DNA from 2 places in the Xylanibacter ruminicola 23 genome. Region 2 is predicted to be linked to the other one. Evidence: riboswitches for the same ligand, from Rfam matches in the RefSeq annotation. Region 2 holds a riboswitch; the other holds the start of a gene.
What was found. A riboswitch is a leader RNA that binds a small molecule or an ion and turns the genes downstream of it on or off. The one in region 2 is predicted to bind thiamine pyrophosphate.
Positions count from the first base shown of each region.

Region 1 (7,590 bases), 1.1 Mb from region 2:
GATGGGGATGGATGTCTCGTTCTCGTTCATCAGGAATTTAACCAGGATATCATCCGAGCCCTGCTTGCGGAAGAAGATAAGCTGCACGTTACCTGCCATGGGGATGAGTCGGAACAGGGCAAATGTGTTATGCAGATTCTCCATATCCTGCGTGCCACCCAGAGCCTCTTTCATACCTAATATATATGAGAAAGGTAGCAGCACGCTGTCGTGACCGAAGCGCAGGCGCACCTGTTTCTTACCCGAAGCTATCATGAGGTCGGCCTCGTCGAGGAAGTTCTTCAGCAGCGGATAGATGGCGTAGTAGTTGGGGCGCGAACCAGGCATCAATCCCTCCCACAGGCACCAGCTGGCATTGTAAACATAAAAGCCGTCGATAAGTTCGTCGGTGGTAAACAGGTCGTTGAACGACAGATTCAACTCGGGCAGACAATGCATGTTCGAGGCGATGTTCCACAAGCCATCGGCCAGCTTGTAGCCATCCACAAATCCTTCCAGTTGTTTGGAATCCTTAAACAGCATCTGCATCTGGTAGCGTCCGTTCAGCTTTTCGTGGCGGAACTTGTCCAGCTTGTCGTACAGATGTCCGTCGATACCTTTCTTGGGGATGAAAATACTGTCGTTGGGTATCAGGTAGTACATATCGTGTTCGCTGGCATCCATTGTGATGCTGAGCTTTGGATTCATGCTCTTCAGTTCCTGACAGAAGTTGGCCATCGAGAGCATGCAGCGACGAACGGTTGATGAGTTGGCTTTTACCTCAACGGGCTGCATCAGTAGCTGTGGGTAGTTGGTAGCCAGTCGGTGGGCTATGCCCTGATGCTGTCGGGCACCCAGCTTAGTCAGGTCGCCATCGCGATGCCATGCATCGGCAGCAGCCAGTTTTATACGTTGCAGCACCTCTACGCCTTTGGGTGTAAGCCAGCCGCGCGCCTGGGCGGTATCCATCTTGCCAATCACGTATTTGTAGGCATTGTCGTCGGTCATATAACGGGCACCGTGACGGCCGTAATGACTCACGTAGAATGGTTCGTAACCTGCAGGTGCGGGTGTTACTGTTCCCTTGGGCAGAGGGTAATTACAATAGTTGCCGGTAGCCAACTCCATGTTAGCCAACAGTTCGGCCTTTGATGTCTGGGCCTGCATGGGCGCACAGAGCATCGTAGCTGTAAAAGCACAGATAAAGGTTTGTTTTAAATGATTCATAAACTGTTTTGAATAGTTGATTTGTGGCGCAAATATACATTATTTTTCTATAAGGTGGTGCATTTTTTTAGTTTTTTTTGTATCTTTGCCGCCACATTATATTAATAAGGTATAAAGATTATGAAGATAGCGATTGTACAACACGATATACCCAGTAGCAATTTTTTTAATAATATGGACCGTTTGGATCCGTTGTTAAATCAGCAGCCGGGTGCCGATATGTATGTGTTGCCAGAAACCTTTGCCACAGGTTTTATGGCCGAGGGCTATGTAGGTGGGGTGGGTGCTCCGGCTCACTTTATGTTGCAGTGGATGGCGTACCAGGCCATGCTGCATAATGCCGCCATAGTAGGTAGTGTGGCAAAAAAAGATACAGAGGGATTGCTGCGTAATCGCTTGATTTTTATGCATCCTGATGGCAAGTACGACTATTACGATAAGCGCCATTTGTTTACGTATGCTGGCGAAACAAAGGATTATGTGCCAGGCGATCGCCGTGTGGTAGTAGAGTGGGGTGGTGTGCGTTTCCTGCTGCAGGTGTGCTACGATTTGCGATTCCCGGTGTTTTCGCGTTCGCGTGGCGATTACGACGCCATCATCTATGTAGCCAACTGGCCCGAACAGCGTCAGGATGCCTGGCAAACGCTGCTGAAGGCACGTGCCATCGAGAATCAGTGCTATGTGATAGGCGTAAACCGTGTGGGTAGCGATGCTGCTTGTAAGTATATTGGTGGTTCGGTGGTGATTGATGCCTATGGCCGCACCATCGCCCAGTGTGCCGATGGTGAGGAGGGTATTGCTACCGTTGAACTCGACATGGAACAGCTGCAGCGTTTCCGTAAGAAGTTCCCTGTGCTGGACGATGCCGACGAGTTTAATGTTCTCTGATGCTTTTTGGTTCTACGTGTACCGATATGTGGGTTTCCTTGCCGTAGTGTTCGCGTAGGATATTCTCCACTTCTTCGCTTTTGTTGTGAGCCTCGCGCAAACTGATGTCGTCGTCCATCAGTATGTGCAGTTCTATGGCGTAATGATTGCCTATTCGGCGCGTGTGCAGATCGTGTGGCTCTGTAACGCCAGGTATCGATCCTGCCAGCTGCAGAATCTCGCTCTCAACCTCATCGGGCAGCGAATGCTCCATCAGGTCGCCAATGCCATTACGCAGCAGGTCTATCGCCACCTTAATAATAAATAGGCCCACGATGATACCTGCCATGGGATCGAGCACCGTCCATCGTTCACCTAAGAAGATGGCGCCACCAATGCCGATGGCTGTGCCTATACTCGACAGGGCATCGCTGCGGTGATGCCAGGCGTTGGCCTCTACTGCCTGCGAGTTCAGCTTGCGGGCCTGCACCATCGAGTAGTGGAACACCGCCTCCTTGAGTACAATCGAAAGAAGTGCAGCCCATAGCGCCAGCATGCCTGGTGCCTCTAAGGTGCCGCCCTGTGCCCAATGGATAATTTTGGTGAGTGCGCTGTACACAATACCTACGGCTACTATCAGTAGTGCCAACCCAATCAGTGTGGTGGCCAGCGTTTCGTATTTACCATGCCCGTACTCGTGCGATTTGTCGGTAGGTTTGCCGCTGATGCGCACAAACACCAGCACGATGATATCTGTGACAAAGTCGGACAGCGAGTGCACCGCATCGGCAATCATTGCCGCACTATGTCCCACAATGCCCGCCACAAACTTAAACAGCAGTAGCACCACATTTACCGCGCCACCCACCATTGTTACCTTATATATCTCTTTATTTCTTTTCATTGTAGTGCAAAAGTAGTAAATTGATAGCAAATAGCAAAAAAAACTGCGATTTATTTGTCAGATAGAAATAAAAACATTACTTTTGCAGCGCAAAATTAAATATTCGGGGTGCTGAGGCATGTGCCAAAGCTGAGAAAATACCCATAGAACCTGATACGGGTAATGCCGTCGGAGGAATGCAATATGAAAGTAAGGATTAACAACAAACAACACGAGACGCAAGCCAAAACTGTATCCGAGCTTGCCGCCCAATTGCAGTTGCCCGCCAAAGGTGTGGCAATAGCTATCGATAATGAGTTGAAACCGCGCACTACTTGGGATGACACCATCCTGCAAGAGGGCGCCACTATCACTATTATCAAAGCTGCATGCGGGGGGTAAGGGCTATGTTACAGTTTATATCTCACTACACTGATAAGTATAGCTATCTGGACAGCATCCGTCTTGCCTTGCAGGGTGGTTGCCGATGGATACAGCTGCGCATGAAGGACGCTACCGACGATGAGGTGCGCCCTGTTGCGATTGAGGCCCAGAAGCTATGTAAGCAGTATGGCGCTACGTTTATTATCGACGATCGCGTGGCATTAGTAAAGGAGTTGCAGGCCGATGGTGTGCATCTGGGTAAGAACGATATGCCCATTAGCGAGGCACGCCGCCAGTTAGGCCCCGATTATATCATAGGTGGAACAGCTAACACCATCTGGGATGTAAAAGCCCACTATGCGGCTGGTGCCGACTACATTGGCTGTGGCCCCTTCCGCTTTACTACCACCAAGCAGAAGTTGTCGCCGGTATTAGGACTGGATGGCTACCGACGGATTATTATCGAGATGCGTGCGGCGCATATCGACATACCCATTGTGGCTATCGGCGGTATTACCAAGGACGATATACCCGCCATACTGGCAACCGGCATCACCGGCATTGCCCTGAGTGGTACGGTGCTAAGGGCTGCGAACCCCATTGACGAAATGAAACACTTAACAAACATAGTTAATCATGAGTAAATTAGTAATTGCAGGACGGGAGTTTAACTCTCGTTTGTTTCTGGGCACAGGCAAGTTTAACAACAATGTGCTGATGGCCCAGGCTATCGAGGCTTCGGGATCGGAGATGGTTACCGTTGCCATGAAACGTGTGGAACTCGACGACAAGAACGACGATTTGCTGACACACATCACCCAGAACCCACGTATACAACTGCTACCCAATACCTCGGGTGTGCGTAATGCTGAAGAGGCGGTGTTTGCTGCCCAGATGGCCCGCGAGGCCTTTGGCACCAACTGGTTGAAGTTGGAGATACACCCCGACCCACGCTACTTGTTGCCCGACTCGGTTGAGACGCTGAAGGCCACCGAGCAGTTGGTAAAACTGGGCTTTGTGGTGCTGCCATACTGCCAGGCCGACCCTACGCTGTGTAAGCATCTGGAAGAGGCTGGTGCGGCTACGGTGATGCCACTGGCTGCCCCCATCGGTACCAACAAGGGTTTGAGAATGAAGGATTTTCTGCAGATTATCATCGACCAGGCCACGGTGCCTGTAGTGGTTGATGCCGGTATTGGTGCCCCCAGTCATGCTGCCGAGGCCATGGAGATGGGTGCCGACTGCGTGCTGGTGAATACCGCCATTGCCGTTGCAGGCGATCCCGTAAAAATGGCTGATGCCTTCCGTCAGGCTGTCATCGCCGGTCGCCAGGCCTTCGAGGCAGGCTTAGGAGCCATCGCCGATTGCGCCGAAGCTTCGAGCCCACTCACGGCGTTTTTAAATGTTTAATGTTTAATGTTTAATTTTTAATGATAAACGATCACAAGGCCTATGCTCAGAGAGAGAAGGCTTATATGCAAGGAAATTTGTATCCTGATGTAAAGGTGGGTATGACCAAGGTGAACCTGACACCAACGGTGACGAAGGATGCCGATGGCAAAACCCACGTAGAGAAGAACGAACCAGTGTATATCTACGATACCAGCGGTCCTTATACCGACCCCAACTATACGGTTGACCTGAAGAAGGGACTGCCACCCATGCGCCAGCAGTGGATTGCCGATCGTGCTCAGAAGGGGCAGGGCATCACCCAGATGGCGTGTGCCAAGGCAGGCATCATCACTCCCGAGATGGAGTATGTGGCCATTCGCGAAAACATGAACTGCCAGGCACTGGGTATCGAGAGTCATATCACTCCCGAATACGTACGCCAGGAGGTGGCACGCGGACGTGCCGTTATCCCCGCTAACATCCATCACCCCGAGAGCGAGCCGATGATTATCGGACGCAACTTTGCGGTGAAAATCAATACCAATATCGGTAATTCGGCCACGACATCGAGCATCGATGAAGAGGTGGATAAGGCCGTTTGGTCGTGTAAGTGGGGTGGCGACACGCTGATGGACCTCTCAACGGGTAACAACATTCACGAAACCCGCGAGTGGATTCTGCGTAACTGTCCTGTACCCGTAGGCACCGTGCCCATCTATCAGGCTTTGGAAAAGGTGGATGGCAAGGTGGAAGACCTCTCGTGGGAGGTGTATCGCGACACACTCATCGAACAGTGCGAGCAGGGTGTGGATTACTTTACCATCCATGCCGGCATCCGTCGCCACAACGTGCACCTGGCCGATAGCAGATTGTGCGGTATCGTGAGTCGTGGCGGTAGCATTATGAGCAAGTGGTGCCTGCTGCACGATAAGGAGAGCTTCCTGTATGAGCACTTTGATGATATCTGCGATATTGTGGCCAAATATGATGTGGCCCTGTCGCTGGGCGATGGTTTGCGCCCTGGCTGTACAGCCGATGCCAACGATGCCGCCCAGTTTGCCGAACTCGACACCATGGGCGAGCTGGTGGTACGTGCCTGGGAGAAGAATGTGCAGGCCTTTATCGAGGGTCCCGGTCATGTGCCCATGCATAAAATCAAGGAGAACATGGAGCGCCAGTTGGAGAAGTGCCACGAGGCACCATTCTACACCCTCGGACCTATTGTTACCGATATCGCTCCTGGCTACGATCATATTACCAGTGCCATCGGTGGTGCGCAGATAGCCTGGCTGGGAACTGCCATGCTCTGCTACGTAACCCCCAAGGAGCATCTGGCCCTGCCTAATAAGGATGATGTGCGCGCAGGTATCATTGCCTATAAGATAGCTGCCCATGCAGCCGACCTGGCAAAGGGACACCCCGGTGCCACCATCCGCGATAACGCCCTGTCGAAAGCCCGTTTCGAGTTCCGTTGGCGCGACCAGTTCCACCTGTCGTTGGATCCCGAACTGGCGCTGCAGTATTTCACCGAGGCAGGACATACCGATGGCGAGTACTGCACCATGTGCGGCCCTAACTTCTGCGCTGCCAAGCTCACGCACGATTTGAGGAAGATTAAACATTAAACATTAAACATTAAACATTAAACATTAAACTTTAATGGAACTAACGAGTGAACAATGTAGGCGTTATAACCGCCACTTGATACTGGAAGGTTTCGGACCTGAGGCACAAAGCAAACTGCTGCAGGCCAAGGTGCTGCTGGTGGGGGCAGGGGGCTTAGGCTCGCCTGTGGCCCTGTATCTGGCAGCAGCTGGTGTGGGCACCATCGGTGTGGTGGATGGCGATACCGTGAGTATAACCAACCTGCAGCGCCAGGTGCTGCACAGCACTCCCGATGTGGGGCGCCCCAAGGTGGATGTGGCCAAGGAGCGCATGCTGGCCATCAACCCCGATGTGCATGTGGAGACCTACGAATACTATCTGAGCGAGACCAATGCCATGGAGCTGATTAAGCCCTACGATTTTGTGATCGACGGTACCGACAACTTTGCCCCCAAGTATCTGGTAAACGATGCCTGCGTGATGCTTAACAAGGCCTTTACCATGGGTGGTATCAGCAAATATAGCGGACAGCTGATGACCCATGTGCCTGGTTCGGCCTGCTACCGTTGCCTGTTCCCCGAGCCCCCTGCCAAGCAGGATGTGGAGACCTGCGCCATGGTGGGCGTGTTAGGCTCGATAGCCGGCATGTTAGGTACCGTGCAGGCCACCGAGTGCTTGAAATACTTAGCTGGGGTGGGCCAGTTGCTCACCAACAGTATGCTTACCTTCGATGCCCTCAGCATGCAGTGGCAGCGCTTCGACTTTGGCAAGCGTGAAAGCTGCGAACTCTGTGGCACTCATCCTTCGATACACCAGTTGAAGGAGTATGCTTTCAAACCCTGTAAATCAAAATAAACGAAAAAATGTTTAGTGACGAACTTAAAAACATTAGTTGGCAGGAAACCACCGAGCGCATAGCCAGCATGACCGATGCCGATGTGCGCCGCGCCTTAGGCAAGAGTCGCTGCGATGTGAACGACTTTATGGCCCTGCTATCGCCTGCAGCCGAACCTTACTTAGAGCAGATGGCCCGACTCTCGCGTAAATACACCGAGGAGCGTTTCGGGCGCACCATGTCGATGTTTATCCCGCTGTATATCACCAACTCGTGTTCCAACTCGTGTGTGTACTGCGGCTTTCATCGCGAAAACCCTATGGCACGCACCATCCTGACACCCGAACAGATTGAGGACGAGTACCGTGCCATCAAGCAGTTGGCACCTTTCGAGAACATCCTGCTGGTAACCGGCGAG
Region 1 is NC_014033.1:482,068-489,657, forward strand. It holds gene PRU_RS01995 (histidine-type phosphatase) at 1-1,206, opposite strand, end outside; gene PRU_RS02000 (nitrilase-related carbon-nitrogen hydrolase) at 1,327-2,094, shown strand; gene PRU_RS02005 (cation diffusion facilitator family transporter) at 2,081-2,977, opposite strand; TPP riboswitch at 3,072-3,174, shown strand; gene thiS (sulfur carrier protein ThiS) at 3,161-3,358, shown strand; gene PRU_RS02015 (thiamine phosphate synthase) at 3,364-3,984, shown strand; gene PRU_RS02020 (thiazole synthase) at 3,977-4,750, shown strand; gene thiC (phosphomethylpyrimidine synthase ThiC) at 4,771-6,357, shown strand; gene PRU_RS02030 (HesA/MoeB/ThiF family protein) at 6,392-7,192, shown strand; gene thiH (2-iminoacetate synthase ThiH) at 7,201-7,590, shown strand, end outside.
Region 1: another riboswitch for thiamine pyrophosphate. It lies ahead of thiS (sulfur carrier protein ThiS); the one in region 2 lies ahead of PRU_RS12785 (TonB-dependent receptor).

Region 2 (7,590 bases):
TTGTGTTTCTTACCTACAGCTTCGGCGTGGCGGAACAGTTTGCGCTTGGCCATACCCGATTTCTCAATCTGCTCCTGAACACCCATATATACCTTCTCCCAGAAACGGGGAACGGAACTCATACAGGTGGGGTGTGTCTCCTTCATCGACTGCTGCACCTCTTGTGGATAGGTGTTTACAATGAGTGTGGCGCCCTCGGTAAGGCACAGAATCTTCCAACCCTTCTCAAAGATGTGGGTGAATGGCAGGAAGTTAAGAACTCTGTCGTTCTCGCCTACGGGTACACACTTATCGTTGGCTATCATTGCGGCATTATACTGACCGCAGGTAAGGATAACACCCTTAGAATCGCCAGTTGTTCCGCTGGTATAAAGGATGTTGGCAATATCGTCCATCGAAGCCTGAGCCTGAAGCGACTCAACTTCGGTCTGACGGGGATAATTCTCGCCTAACTTCAGGAAATCATCGAAATACATCGAGCTGAGGTCGAGTGACGAGATATGTACGTTCTTATCGAATACAATGATACGCTCGAGTGTAGGACAGGTAGCGAAAATCCGACGAGCCTTGTCGTACTGCTCCTGTTCGCCTACAAAGAGGAATCTGATTTTAGCATCGCTAATCATAAACTGGATCTGCTGCTCTGAGCTGGTAGCATAGAATGGGATGGTTACGGCGCGTACTCCCCATGCTCCAAAGTCGCAGAACAGATACTGTACAGAGTTCTGAGAGAAGATTCCCAGATTTTCCTGTACCTTTACACCCAGATTGAGTAAGGCATTAGATACTTTCTTGACCATATCCGAGAACTGATTCCACGAATATGATTTCCACACTGACCCGCCAAAGTCCTTGTAGATTAAAACCTCACGGTCGCCATACTTCTTGGCCTGGTCATGAATTAATCGCGATAAATGACTTTTCGTCTGCATAAGCATTTGAATATGTTATAATTCGCTGCAAAAGTACGAAAAACGTGGCAGATAGCCAAATTATATTGCAAAAAACCGCTCAAATAGGGCGATTATCTGTCATTCGTTTCCATTTTTTGTAGCCAAAAATGGCAATAACTACATAAAGTGCATAAAGACCGGCTTTGAAAGGAATGTCCTTATAGAAGTAAAGAACACAGGTTACAACGTCGACAGCAATCCAGATGAACCATTGTTCCAGGTATTTATGAGCCAAGGCCCAGATACCAACAATGCTGAGGGCTGTAGTAAAACTGTCGGCTGCTGGAACGTTACTGTTGGTAAAGGTAATCAGCAGCCAATAAATAATGCCCCAGATGGCCAGAATAACAGCCAACCAAGGGATTATCAGTCGGCGTGGGAATCGCGTGATAGGCAGCTCTTTCTTCTCGGCCGAACCGTGTACCCATTTCCAATAGCCGTAAACGGTCATCGAAAGATAATAGAACTCCATGCCGCAATCGGCATAGAGTCCTTTTTGATAGTATAGCACAATGCCTAAGGCCTGCATCAGAAATCCTACAAACCAAAGCCATACGCTGGCGCGATACTCGAACAGGATATAGAGCAGTCCGAGTAACGTGGTAGTGATGTCGAGCCAGTGTGCTGAAATAAAATCTGCCATTAGAATCGGAGTGTTACATTACCCATCATTGTAAAGCCTGCCATAGGAATGAATCCAATCTGATAGTAGCGGTTCTCGTTGGGATGACCGTATTCTTCAACGATGCTTGAATATACCCAGCCATTGGCGGCATAGCGACGATTGAAGATGTTGTTGAAATTCAGACCGAAGATGCACTCCTTGATGGCTTTATTGGGTTTCCAGGTGTAGCTGATGTTGGCATCAGAAGCTGAGTAGCAAGGCAGCGAACGATCAGCGTTCTCTGTATTATCCAGGTACTGACGGCTTACAAAATTGGTGTGCCATACAGCCTGCAAACCATTCCAATGCAGGTTTACAAAACCGTTCAGGATGGTTGAGGGTGAGAAAGCAAGTGTAGAGTTGTCGTAGTGGATAGTGCGGAACGACTCTTCCCAGTTTACGCTGGCCACCTCGTCGAAGTCTTTGATTTTATTCTGGCTGAGTGAAGCATTACCCTCAATGCTGAGCCAAGAGGTAACATCTACCCCACCCTGGATTTCTACGCCCATACGGTATGAGTCTTTGATGTTTGTGGTAAGATCCTCGCCAATATCACTCTTCTCGCCAGTCTGTACAAACTGGTTGGTGTAGTCCATGTAATAAAGGTTTACACCAAAGCGGAAGATGTCGTTGTTAAAGGTGTAACCCAACTCGTAATCTAACAGGCTTTCGGCCTTAGGGAATGGCTTTGCACCATTATCTGTAAAGTTATTACGTTCTGGTTCGCGGTGGCTAAGTGCTACCGATCCGTAAATGCGGTGATTGTTCAGATTCCAAGAGAAACCGGCCTTGGGATTCAGGAAACGATACTTCTGATCGATATCGAGGCGCTGGTTGTAATAGCTGCTGCCCTCTTCGTAGAACTTATCGTTAATACCGTTACTTTCGTACTGTACGTAGCGATACTGCAGGTCGCCGAAGATATCCCACTGTTCGTTGATGTGATAAGCAGCCTTTACAAAGGCGCTACCATCAAACTTGGTGGCATCAGAATCGTAGTATTTGTAGTCGCCATTAGACATGTATTTCTTTCGTACATCATCGTTGGCAATATAGGTAACATAACCAAAGTGATTGCCGTCGAACTCCTGAAGCGACATGCCGCCGATAACATCCCATGCATCGTTCTTGTAGTTTGCATTCCAGATAAAACCGTAAGTGTTCTGGCTCAGTCCTTTCTGGCGCACGAAGTCGGTCTTTTTAACGCCGCTGTAGGTCATGCCAAACTTCTTCAGCTTGTTCTGAGGACGGAACTCGTTATAATAGCCGTAGCCGTAAGTGTAGTGCAGCGAACCTGAAATGCTCCAGTTGTCGTTGATATCGTAGGCGGCTGAGAGGATGTTGTGGTTCTGCCAGAAGTTATCGGTGGTTTTGTTCCAATAGCTGCCGTCGTTCAGCTGATAGCGCGCTGTGGGATAGTTGCCGTTGGCATCTTTTTCGTAACCAGTCAGGTATTCGTACAGCGAGTTGTACTTGCCCAGACCGGCGTTCCACATATCCTTGTAGGTCTTGATGCCAGTGTTGATACCGTAAGTTCCGTCCATCAGACTCATATCGTTGTCGCCTGCTGTTACGCCGTTCCAAGCCTGACCGGTTTTTTCAAAGTTTCCGATGTTCTTATAACGAATCTGGAACTTGTTGCCAATCCAGGTGAGTCCGCCATAGTAAGAACCGCTGCGTCCGCTGGTTCCATGGATAAATCCATCAGTATTGGTCTCGTGATAGGCACCATCAAAAATCAGATGATTCCACAGTAAACCTGTTGAGAACTTTCCACCTACATTGAATGTGTTGAATGAGCCGTATGATACTGACACTTCTCCCCCAGCCTTCTGATTTGGAATGGCTGAAGCGAGTGCTACAGTTCCGCCAAAGGCGCCATCACCGTTGGTTGATGTGCCTACACCGCGCTGAATCTGTACACTACCTAACAGCGAACCGTAAGAGTTCATGTTGGCCCAGAAAACACACTGATCTTCAGGCGAATTCAGGGGTACGCCATCCAGTGTTACGTTGATGCGCGAATCGCCTGCACCACGAATGCGCATATAAGTAGTACCTGTGCCCAGTCCGTTTTCGCTCCAAGCCAGTACACCTGGGGTCTGCGAAAAGAGGAAAGGCAATTCTTTTCCTGTGTTCGAGAAAGCGTTAAGCTCCTTTTTCTTGATGTTTGCTACTGCAAATGGTGCATTTTTCTGTGTCCTGACACCTTTTACTACAATTTCGTTCAGCGCTTCTACTTGTGTAGAATCGTAGAGGGCTGCTTTACGCTGTGCGTTTGCGCCTGCTGCACACACTAATGCAGCCATTCCTAAAACAAATCTTTTCATACTACAATAGTATCAATAATTAATAATGTTAAGGGGGTGTTTATTGTCTGCTATCCATCCCTACGCTGGCATAATCCAGATCAGGTTAGAGGGTATCATCTCAGCCTACACTCGTAGGCACCCCTTGATAATTGGCTGCAAAGGTAATGATATTTTCTATAATAGCCATACTTTTATGGCATATTTTTATGTTTTACCAGTTGGAAAGGATGGTTTTCTCATAAAGAAACTGCCAGTTCCCGCCTGAGGAACTGACAGTTTCTGCCTTTGAAACCAATCGTTATCGGATTGTTGTTTATCTAAGACCCATTCTTGCCTCAACTACGTTAACTACATAGTCGCCCAGCTTCTCACACTCGTTAATCAGGTCCATATAAATGGTACCAACGGCGTAAGTGTACTCGCGGTTGTTAACATCGTTGATGTTCTGCGACTTGAGCTGGTCGCGGAAGTTATTGATTTCGTGCTCGATATTGAAAGTGCGGTTTACATCGAACGACTCCTTGCGGCCCATCATCAGTCGGTTCATCTGTGAGAGCGACTGATCGGTGAGCTCCATCATCTGATGGATGTGGTCGTACTGCTTCTCGTTAAAGTGATCCTGTTTGCCGTTGTACTTTCTCGAAATGGTACGAGCCATGTTGAAACAAGCATCTCCAATACTCTCTAACTCGCTGATTTCGCGTAACATAGCACGAATCTTAGCCTTTGAGTCGTCTGACAGGTGAGCGTCGCTCACGGAGTTAAGATAGTTGGCAATCTCAATCTCCATGTTATCGCTGATGCCTTCGTATTTCTCAATGCGGGTGTAAAGCTTGTTAAACTCAGAGTCGCGATTATCCTTCTTACTGCTTGAGCTTGACGAGAGGGTGAGCAGTTCGCGAACCATATTGAACATACGCTGCATACGATCCGAGAACGACTGGATTTCCTTCTGTGCCTCGAGCACCGAAAGCTCTGGTGTTTTCATGAAGCCGGCGGTAATAAAGTGCAAGCGGAAGTCCTCTTCCTCGTCAACCTTCTTAGGCTTGATAACCCAGCATACAAAGCGCTCAATCTGTGGGATAAACCAAATAAGAATAAAGGTGTTAGCCACGTTAAAGCAGGTATGGAAGGCTGCCAGCACAAAGCTTAGTTTGGCGGCGTTGGCCAGGAATACGCTTGTTGTAACGGCATCTTTAGTCATGTTTACATCGTAGCCCACCATGCCGCAAACGGCGTCGATGAACGGACGGAACACAAACAGAATCCAAACCACACCAAACACGTTGAAGAACATGTGGGCGAGGGCAGCTCTACGGGCCTGAGTATTGGCCGATAGGGCAGCGAGGTTTGAGGTAATGGTGGTTCCGATATTCTCACCCATAACTAATGCAATACCCTGATAGATAGGCAGAGCGCCACTAGAACAGAGAATCATGGTGATGGCCATAACTGCTGCCGACGACTGTACGCAGAAGGTAAGTACGCCGCCTAAGAACAGGAATATCAGGGTGGTGAAGAACGAATCGGGATCGAACGATGCAAAGAAGTCGAGTAGGGCCTGGTTTTCGCCCAAATGCATCTCTGTGCCCGTCATTCTCAGCGTACCCAGTCCCATCAGCAGGAACGATAGTCCGAACAGGAAATCGCCGATATAGCGGTATCTCTTCTGATAAATCAGTATGATGCCTAGGAAGAATGCCGGATAAACAGCGCTGGTAATATCGAATGACATACCTGCCGACATAATCCAGGCGGTAAGGGTGGTTCCGATGTTGGCACCCATGATAACCGAAATTGCTTGTGCCAAGGTTAACAAGCCCGCATTAACAAACGAAACAGTCATCACAGTGGTGGCTGTTGATGACTGTACTGAAGCTGTAACAAGCATACCTGTAAGCATGCCGGTAAAGCGATTGGTTGTCATCGCACCTAACACATGGCGTAATTGTGGACCCGCCATCTTCTGTAATGCCTCACTCATCGACTTCATACCGAACATCAATAGCGCAAGCGATCCCAGGAGTTTGAAAATAATCCAGATTGACATAAAAATCGTATCTATATTTAGTAATTCGGGGACAAAGATAAAAAAAAACTCTGAAATGTAAGTTAAGATTTCAGAAAAATGTTATCTTTGCAGACAAAATAATTAAAAACTCAATTTAAGGCTTATGGAGAAGTTAGTAAAAATACATATTGTAAATAACGATAAAGCTGTAGAGGTTCCTGTAGGATCTACTATCGAAGATGTATATGCTTTGTCGGGTGTTGAGATCGAGCATGGTCCCATCTCGGCACATGTAAATAATAAGGTAGAGGGTATGCACTACCGCTTGTACAAGCAGAAACAGGTAGAGTTTCTGGATATCTGCTCGTCGAGTGGTTCGCGTGCTTATACTCGCAGTTTGTTCTTTGTGCTTTGCAAGGCTGTGCACGATTTGTTTACGCCCTGTAAGGTGTCTATTGATATCCCTGTATCAAATGGCTCTTTTGTAAACCTGTCAATCGGTCGTCCAATCTCGCTGGATGATGTGGGTGCCATCCGTCGCCGTATGCAGGAAATCATCGATGCCGCTTTGCCCATTCATCGTTACGAAACCACTACCGAAGAGGCTATCAGGATGTTCGACATTCTGCATAACCGTTCGAAGGTAAAACTGTTGAAGTCTACAGGCAGACTGTACACAACTTATTATGAGATAGATGGTTACATAGATTATTACTATGGTGCTTTGCTCACGAACACCAAGCAGCTTTACTTGTTTGGACTTGAGAAATATTTTGATGGTTTGCTGTTGCGTTTGCCATCGCGCGAGCATCCTAACGAGTTGGGTGAGATGTTGCATCAGGATAAGATGTTCGGCATCTTTAAGGAGCACCATCAGTGGCAGGATATCTTAGGTTTGCGAACCATTGGCGACCTGAACGAGACTATCATGAATGGCCATTCGTCGGAACTCATACAGATTAGCGAGGCGCTGCAGGAAAAGAAGATTGCTAATATTGCCGACGAGATTGCCCAGCGTAAGGGCGTAAAACTGGTGCTGATAGCTGGTCCTTCGTCATCGGGTAAAACTACTACCTGTAAGCGTCTTAGCGTGCAGTTGGCCGTAAATGGTATCCATCCCGTTGGTATATCGCTGGATGATTATTTCCTTGACCGCGAGCAAACGCCAAAAGATGATAAGGGCGATTACGATTTTGAGCACCTGCATGCCTTGAATCTGCCGTTGCTTAACGAGCAGCTTTCGGCATTGTTCAGAGGCGAGGAGGTAGAGTTGCCTCGCTATAACTTCCAGAAGGGAAAGAGCGAGTGGAGTGGTAAGAAACTGCAGTTGAAAGGTAACGAAGTGCTGGTGGTAGAAGGTATCCATGCCTTGAATCCAGAGTTGACTTCGGAGATTCCCAACGATCAGATTTTCCGTGTCTATGCTTCGGCCCTTACTACCATTCTGCTCGATAATCACAACTATATCCCAACTACCGATAACCGCCTGCTGCGCCGTATTATCCGCGACTACAAGTATCGTGGTGTGAGTGCTCAGGAGAGCATTCGCAGATGGCCAAGCGTTAGGGCAGGGGAGAACAAGTGGATTTTCCCGTTCCAGGAGAATGCCGATGCGATGTTTAACACCGCTATGCTGTTCGAACTGGCTGT
Region 2 is NC_014033.1:3,002,455-3,010,044, reverse strand. It holds gene PRU_RS12795 (AMP-dependent synthetase/ligase) at 1-932, opposite strand, end outside; gene pnuC (nicotinamide riboside transporter PnuC) at 1,012-1,596, opposite strand; gene PRU_RS12785 (TonB-dependent receptor) at 1,596-3,947, opposite strand; TPP riboswitch at 3,987-4,082, opposite strand; gene PRU_RS12780 (Na/Pi cotransporter family protein) at 4,243-5,979, opposite strand; gene PRU_RS12775 (nucleoside kinase) at 6,104-7,590, shown strand, end outside.